Linked DNA regions of Nordella sp. HKS 07. The protein of the gene in region 1 interacts with the protein of each later gene in a pairwise test. Links are inferred from orthologs where the notes say so. Each region holds a gene or a part of one and is shown on either strand. Other genes may lie near its edges.

What was found. Proteins that work in one complex are often made in the same cells at the same time.
Region 2: the proteins of G5V57_RS29320 (region 1) and G5V57_RS09445 interact in binary tests that used the Escherichia coli proteins (3 or more experiments, as listed by UniProt). The link is inferred for Nordella sp. HKS 07 from one-to-one orthologs.

The regions. Positions count from the first base shown.
Region 1 is NZ_CP049258.1:6,210,640-6,214,531, forward strand. The notes cover bases 670-3,588. They hold G5V57_RS29320 (single-stranded DNA-binding protein), read right to left. Parts: upstream 2,416-3,588; coding sequence 1,924-2,415; downstream 670-1,923. Other genes in these bases: G5V57_RS29310 (6-phosphogluconolactonase), read right to left, coding at 670-691; G5V57_RS34645 (murein hydrolase activator EnvC), read left to right, coding at 852-1,649; G5V57_RS34650 (peptidoglycan DD-metalloendopeptidase family protein), read left to right, coding at 1,646-1,822; G5V57_RS29325 (RidA family protein), read left to right, coding at 2,603-2,995; G5V57_RS29330 (hypothetical protein), read right to left, coding at 3,098-3,241. Also shown: G5V57_RS29305 (hypothetical protein), read right to left, coding at 1-143; more of G5V57_RS29310, read right to left, coding at 140-669; more of gcvA, read left to right, coding at 3,589-3,892. UniProt on the Escherichia coli protein: Plays an important role in DNA replication, recombination and repair. Binds to ssDNA and to an array of partner proteins to recruit them to their sites of action during DNA metabolism. Acts as a sliding platform that migrates on DNA via reptation.
Region 2 is NZ_CP049258.1:2,014,694-2,018,641, forward strand. Bases 571-3,545 are described here. They hold G5V57_RS09445 (primosomal protein N'), read right to left. Parts: upstream 3,157-3,545; coding sequence 985-3,156; downstream 571-984. Other genes in these bases: G5V57_RS35165 (hypothetical protein), read left to right, coding at 571-988. In the rest of the region: G5V57_RS09435 (hypothetical protein), read left to right, coding at 1-540; more of G5V57_RS35165, read left to right, coding at 509-570; G5V57_RS09455 (hypothetical protein), read left to right, coding at 3,900-3,948.

The sequences.
Region 1 (3,892 bases):
AGCTTCTCGAAAGCCAGACGCTTACCGTCGCCCCAGACGATCATCGCAGCCGCCTTGGAGTGGCGTGCGATCGTATCGATGCCGACCGTCACGCCAAACCGCGGCACCTCGTCGAGGCTCCGGAAATCGGGAAAGGTCTTCATGTTGTCGCGCCGGGTATCTTCGGCCAGCGGCACGATGCGCGAACGGCTGTCGCGCGCGCTCCCTTTTGGATTGAAGGCCACATGGCCGTCGCTCGCTCCCGAGGCGAGAATGAAAAGGTCGATGCCCCCGCCTCGGCTATCCGCGCATCATAGGCCTGAGGATCCCGTGGATCCGGAAACCAGACTTGCGCCGCGGGGATACGGAACCCTTCCGCAAGCGCTTCGTTCAGTACGCCGACGATTTCCACTTGCGCGAAGCGCCGGCAGGAGAAATGGCTGTTCTCCGGCACATGATCGAGCCCGGAGCCGGTCTCGACCAGATAGTCGTCCATCATCACGATGACCAGGTGACTGAGGTCTCTGGGCCGCTTGGCGAGCGCCTGTCCCATGGCCTGATAGACGGGTCGCGGCGAACGGCCGCCCGGACAGCCCAGCAGGAAGAGCCGGCCGGCCGCTTTCGCCTGATCGATGAGAGCGAGCAGCCGCTCCGCGAAAACACGTCCCAGAATGTCAACATCATGGAAAATCTGCGGCGTGATCGCGTTCATGCAAGGCTCATCTCTCGGAAGGGATCTCGGTGACAAGACGATATAGATATTTCGCACCGCTTTGCCGAGATCAATTCTGCGGCTACAGATGGGGGCAACCGCACTCAGGTCCCGCGCCGAAAGTGCCGGAGGAGACTTGTCGCATTTTCGGTCGGATCAGATGAACCCCAAGGCATACGGGCTGGCAACTCTGCTTCTTCTCTTCTCGCAATGGTACGTGATGGCCGAGTCCGCGCCGGACACCCTCACTTTCGCGTGGCCTGTCGACGGCGCCGTCAAGCGCAGTTTCGGCGCGCCCGATACAGAAGGCGGCACGCTGCAGGGCATTGCTCTTGCGCCGAAGAAAGGCGCCGTCCGCGCCGCCGCGGATGCCGTTGTCGTCTATGCCGGGCCTTTTCGCAACTATGGCGAGCTGCTGATTCTCAAGCATGGCTGCGGATATCAGACCGTCGTTGCCGGGGCCGCGCGGTTGTCCGTGACCATTGGACAAAAGGTGCGCCTCGGTGAAGAGATCGGCATGCTGGCCGAGCCGTCAGAGAAAGAGCAGGACGTCTATTTCGAACTGCGGCGCGACGGCGTTCCCGCCGACCCTGCACTTGTGATGCCTGGGCCAGGCTCAAGCGCCTCGCGCATCGTCACCTGCGGCGATGTCGCCACTGCCGAGGCAAAGCCCGCCAGCCAGACAGACGCGATCGAGAGTTCGAAGACGCCCTCCTCCGATTCTCCGGCACTCCCACAGAAATCCGATGTGAAGATCGTCTGGACGGGAAATTTCCCGTGGCCGGCGCGCGGCGAAGTTCTGCAGCTCTTTGACGCAAAAACGACCGAAGGCATCAATATCGCGATGCCGGAAGGCACCAAAGTCAAAGCGGTCGCGAAAGGTATCGTGATCTATGCGGGCGGCGAACTCAAAGCGCTGGGCACACGGTTCTGGTGCGTCATGAGGACAGCCTGGTGACCGTCTACGGCTATCTCCGCGAGCTAAAGGTACGGCGCGGACAGCAAGTCCGACGTGGCGAAGTCATCGGCGAATCCGGGAAGAGCGGTGACGCCCCCCGGCCAATGCTGCATTTTCAGGTGCGAAAGAAGTCGGCGCCCGTCGATCCGGCCGCGTATCTGGCCAAGCCCTGATCTGTCAGGAATTCGTCGGCCACCGGAGGATCGACGATGATCGGACCGTTGCACCAGCAAGAGAGTCGGCCTGCCCGCGGTAACGCAGGCAGGCCTTCGGTTCAGAACGGCACTTCGTCGTCGAGGTCGCGGGCGAAATTCTGCTGCGGCCGGCCGCCACCACCGCTGCGCGGACGCTCCATCGGGCTCGACTGGCCGAAGCTGTCGCCATTGCCGAAGCCGGCGCTGTCGCCGCCGCCGCTGCGCCCATCGAGCATGGTGAGCTCGCCGCGATATTGCTGCAGCACCACTTCCGTCGAATACTTCTCCACCCCGTCCTTGTCGGTGTATTTGCGCGTCTGCAGCTGGCCCTCGAGATAGACCTTGGCGCCCTTCTTCAGATACTGCTCGGCGACCTTCGCCAGATTCTCGTTGAAGATGACGACGCGGTGCCACTCGGTGCGCTCCTTGCGCTCACCCGTCTGCTTGTCCTTCCAGTTTTCCGACGTCGCGATCGACAGATTGACGATCGGACGGCCGTCCTGGGTGTGACGCACCTCCGGATCCTTGCCGAGATTTCCCACCAGAATAACTTTGTTCACCGATCCGGCCATATCCGCTTCTCCTTGCTTTCCGGGCACCAGCGCTTGCGCGCCAATCATGATTGTTGTTCAGGCACGGTGATCACCCAAACCCGCTTTCCGTTCCACTGCGGATCGAATGTTATCCCCCGCAAATATGTTCTCTTTATGTTCCAAACGCAAGCGGTATAAGGGGTGATCTGTCAAACAAGAGGTTCCCATGCTGAAGCAGATCGAAACCGACCTGGCCCCGAAACCCTTCTCCAATTATGCGCAGGCCGTCGAGGTGGCGCCGGGCGCTCGCCATCTCTTCGTCGCCGGACAGGTAGGCGCCGATCCGGCCTCTGGAAAGATTCCCGACAGCGCCGAGGAGCAGCACCGTCTCGCCTGGGCCAATGTGCTGGGCATATTGAAGGCGGCCGGCATGGACCACCGAGCGATCGTCGATGCCCGCGTCTTCATCACCGACCGTTCGCAGATCGGGCTCTACCGGCAGGTGCGGGACGAGGTGCTCAAGGGCCACAAAGCGGCGGCGACCTTGCTGGTGGTCGCGGGCCTGGCCGATCCCAGGCTGGTCGTAGAGGTTACCGTCATTGCAGCGGCCCCGGTATAGATCACGATCGCTTCAGGTCCGGCTTCGGGCCTGAAGCGATAAACGTGATCGAAAACTTTGTATGGCGCGTGACGGGAGCCGCATCCAAGGTCAGGTCGAAGATCAGCCGCGGACGAAGGGCTTGAACAAGGAGAAGCTCTTCGGCTCGGCGCCGGTCTTCTCAGTTGCAACATGAGCCGGATGCTTCTGATCCTGCATCATAGCCGCGTTGTAAACATTTGAATAAGCTTCGAAAATCCAGTTCATGATCAATCTCCTTTTCTTGTTCTAAGCAATCTCTGTATGGTCTGAAAATAGCCAATTCGCGCTTGCACCACAAACGGCATTATCCTACGCTATCTGTAAGGAAAACTTACAGGACACCCCATGGCCCGGCGCCTGCCGTCGCTCAACGCCCTTCGTGCCTTCGAGGCCGCCGCCCGGCATGAGAGCTTCACGAACGCCGCCGCCGAGCTGTTCGTGACCCATGCGGCGGTGAGCCGTCATATTCGTGAATTGGAGGAATGGCTCGGCACCGATCTCTTCAACCGCACCGGCCGGGGCGTCGAGCTGACCGATGCGGGACGCCGCTACGGCGCCCGCCTCACCCCCCTCTTCGACAATATGGCGCAAGCGACGATCGAAGCCGCGGCCCAGGGCAAAGTGCGCACGCTCAATGTCTCGGTGGAGCCCTCGATCGCCTCGCGCTGGCTGGTGCCGCGTCTCGGCCGCTTCAATGAGCTCCATCCCGATATCGAGCTCGACATCGATCCCGAGAACCGTCTCGTCGACTTCCGCTCCGACAAGGCCGATCTCGGCATCCGCTATGGCCTCGGTCGCTGGCCCGATGTCGAAATCCAGAAGCTCGTCTCGGATGTCGAGATTTTTCCTGTCTGCAGCCCGCGTCTCATCAAGGAT
Region 2 (3,948 bases), 4.2 Mb from region 1 along the record:
CAGGAGACGGCCTTTCCCGCCGAATTCGCCAAGGTCAGGACCATCCTGCCCTGGATCCAGTATGTCGGCTATCTCCTGAGCGGCGAGGCGGTGATCGAGATCGCCAGCATGTCCTGCCAGTCGCAGCTCATGGATGTGCGCGACAACAGCTTTTCCTCACTGGCGCGCCGGCGCGGCTGGGACAGGCTCTTCGCGCCCTGGGCCAAGGCCTGGGAAGTGACCGGGCCGCTCAAGGACGGCTTTCGTGGCAAACGTTTCCGCGGGCGGGGCGACGTGCTTGCCGGCATCCATGATTCGAGCGCCAATTATCTGCGCTATCTCGCCGGCGGCAGGCGTCATTTCACGCTGCTGTCGACCGGCACCTGGATCATCGGTTTCGACACCAACACCGTCATCACCGAGCTCGATCCCGAGCGCGACACGGTGACCAATACCGACATCTTCGGCAAGCCCGTGGCCTGCTGCCGCTTCATGGGCGGGCGCGAATTCGAAATCTCTCACGCGGCGCATCCGCCGAAGCCGCGAGCTTCCGGGCTTTGACGGATATACTGGCGCAAGAGAGCTTCGCGCTGCCCTCCTACACCGACAGCGGCGGTCCCCTGCCCGGCACCGGCAACAAAGGCCTGGTCAAGGGCCCCGCCCCTCCAATGAGGAGGAGCGCGCGACACTCGCGGCCCTATATTGCGCGCTGATGGTCGATCGCTCGCTCTGCGCCGTGAAGTCGAAAGGCGACATCATCGTCGACGGACCCTTCGCCAAGAATCCGGTCTTCCTGTCATCGCTCGCCGGCCTGCGCCCGCAGCAGAATGTGCTCGCCTCGCAATTGCGCGACGGCACCACCCAGGGCGCCATGGTGCTGGCCTTGATGGGCGAGGATGACAAGCTGCCCGAGCTCGCTCTGTCGCTCGACCGCATCGCACCGGAGGCCCCCGCGATGATCGCCGACTACGCCGAAAAATGGCGCCGCCTAGCGGAGCAAGCGGGTTAGAGGAAGCTATACGGATCGACATCGATGGCGAGGCGGAGCGACCCCTTGGGCTTGATGTCGCCGAGCCAGGCCCTGAGATAGGCCTGAACATTGATGCCGCGGCGCGCCCTGACGAGAAAGCGCCAGCGATGCAGGCCACGCACCAGATGCAAGGGAGCGGGTGCCGGGCCCAGCACATGCACGCCCTCGCCATAGGGCGCCAAGGGCTGCAGTGAACGCGCGAAGCGTTCGGTCTCGTGCCCGTCGCGCCCCGATATCACGAGGGCCGCGAGATGTCCGTAAGGCGGCAGCTCGGCGCCCTCGCGCAGACGCTTCTCCTCGGCGAGAAAACCGTCGCGGTCGCCCGCCGCCAGAGCGAGCATCAGGGGATGATCGGGCCGATAGGTCTGGATCAGCGCGCGGCCCGGCTTCTCGCCGCGCCCGGCGCGTCCCGCCACTTGCGCCATTTGCGCCCAGCTGCGCTCCCCGGCGCGCGGATCCCCGGAATCGAGGGCGAAATCGGCATCGACGACGCCGACCAGTGTCAGATGCGGGAAGTGATGCCCCTTGGCGACGAGCTGCGTGCCGATGACAAGATTGTGCACGCCGTCGGCCACTTCGCGGATCGCATCCTTGAGCAGCGTGCCGCGCGCCAGATCGCTCGACAATATGGTGAGGCGCGCCTCCGGGAAGCGCTGCACGACTTCCTCGGCCAGCCGCTCGACGCCCGGCCCGCAGGGCACAAGCTTGCCCGCCGTTTCGCATTTCGGGCAGGCCGGCGGGATCGCGGCGGTATGGCCGCAATGATGGCACATCAGCTGCTTGCGGAAGCGGTGCTCGACCAGGGAGGCGGCGCAGTTGGGACAATCGAAGCGATGGCCGCAGGCACGGCACAAGGTGAGCGGCGCATAACCGCGCCGGTTGAGGAAGAGCAGCGCCTGGTCACCCTGCGCCAGCGTCTCAGCAACCGCTTGCGCCAGAGGCTCCGACAGCCATGAGCCCGATGGTGGCGCCGATTGCCGCATGTCGATGATGTGGCTCGGTGGCAATTCCGCCGTGCCGTGGCGGCTCGTGAGCCGTACGTGAACGTAGCGCCCGCGCTCGGCATTGACGAGGCTTTCGAGCGAGGGCGTGGCGGAAGCGAGCACCACCGGGAATTTGCCGAGCGCGCCATAGACGATCGCCATGTCGCGCGCGTGATAGGGCACACCGTCCTCCTGCTTGTAGGCGCTCTCATGCTCCTCATCGACGACGACGAGGCCGAGCTTGGCCCAGGGCAGGAACAGAGCCGAGCGCGCGCCGACGACGATGCGCGCGCCGCCTTCCGCGACGCCGCGCCAGACGCGCTCGCGCTCGCGTGGCCGCATACCGGAATGCCACTGCGCCGGCGCGACACCGAAGCGCCGCTCCACCCGTTCGATGAATGGCGGGGTGAGTGCGATCTCGGGCAGCAGCAGCAGCACCTGGCGGCCGGACGCGAGCGCCGTCGCCATGGCCTCGAAATAGACTTCGGTCTTGCCGGAGCCGGTGACACCGTCGAGCAGCAAGGTGCCGGCGGTGCGGCGCGTGACCAAAGCCCGCAGTTCCTGGGCGGCCTCTTCCTGCTCGTGCGACAGAGTGAGCTTGCCGGCGGCAGGATCGGGCATCGGGAAGGCGCGATGCGGCGGCAGCGCAACAGTTTCGAGCGCCCCCGTCTTGGCCAGCATCTTCACCACCGACGTGCCGACGCCGGCGAGTTCCGCCAGTTCGGGCGCCTTCATCGCCGGTCCCTCGCACGCAATATCGAGGACGCGGGCGCGCTGGGCGGTGAGTTTCGCCGGCGGGTGGGGCCCGATACGATAGGCGGTTTCGCCCTTCGACTCGCCGAAGGCGCCGGGGGCGCGCAGACAGAGCCTCAGCACATTGCCGAGGGGCTCGAGATAATACTGCGCCACCCAGTCGATGAAGGCGCGATGCGTGTCACTCAAGCGCGGCAGGTCGAATTTCTGCACGATCGGCCGCAAGGTCTTGCCGCCGCCATCGCCGACACCAAGCTTCCACACGCAGCCGATGAAGGAGCGCGGCCCCAGCGGCACCTCGACATAGTCGCCGGGCGCCACCGCAAGGCCAGATGGCACTGCATAAGTATAAGGCCCCTCGAGCGCGAGCGGCAGCAGGACATCGGCGGTGACGAGGGAATCGGCGGACATGATCGAAGACTTGCGCCATCCATCGGCAGGGGACAAGCCCATGGCGTGGCGCGGCTCCATTGCCTATATGAAGCAAATGGCACAGTTCGAATCCTTTCAGGTCCGCTAATGATTTGAATTAGTTAGATGACAATTAATTCATTCCAAAATTGGGTAGCAAGCAATTAGCAAGCAACTAATGCAACCGAAGGATATCACTTAGCCCAGCGAAAATGGGGTTTCTGGAATCTCAAGACTCCATGTAGCTTCTGCGGCTTCGGATCATTGAACTAAAGAGCTCACTCGTGGCAACCAGCAATAACCAGAACCCAGAACAGATCGCACGTGACAAGATCGACTAGAGGCTGACGGATGCTGGCTGGCACGTACAAGACAAAAGTGCCATCAATTTCGCTGCCGGGCCTGGAATAGCCGTCCGTGAATACCAGACCGATGTTGGTCCGGCCGCCTGATGCAGTTCCGCGCGGCTCGCGGCAAGAGCATAATTATCCGAGTAGACAAGGGTTCCGGTGCAAATGAATGAATATGGTACCGACGTAGCTTTAGTCTCCTCATTTCAGGTGTAAAGGACGACTATCAGCCCATCACTACCTTTTGTGCTGGACCTGTGAGGATGGCGATGCCGTTGTCCTTCGACCAGCGCTTGTAGACTTCAAGATGAGGCAGGAGTAGGTTAAGCGCTTCAACCGAACTCACAGCAGCCCAGTTAGACGGCTCAGGCCCTGCTACTTTCCACGAAATAAATGGTATCCAATCCTACCACGCTAGCCGACCCCATTTTTTCGGCACGGC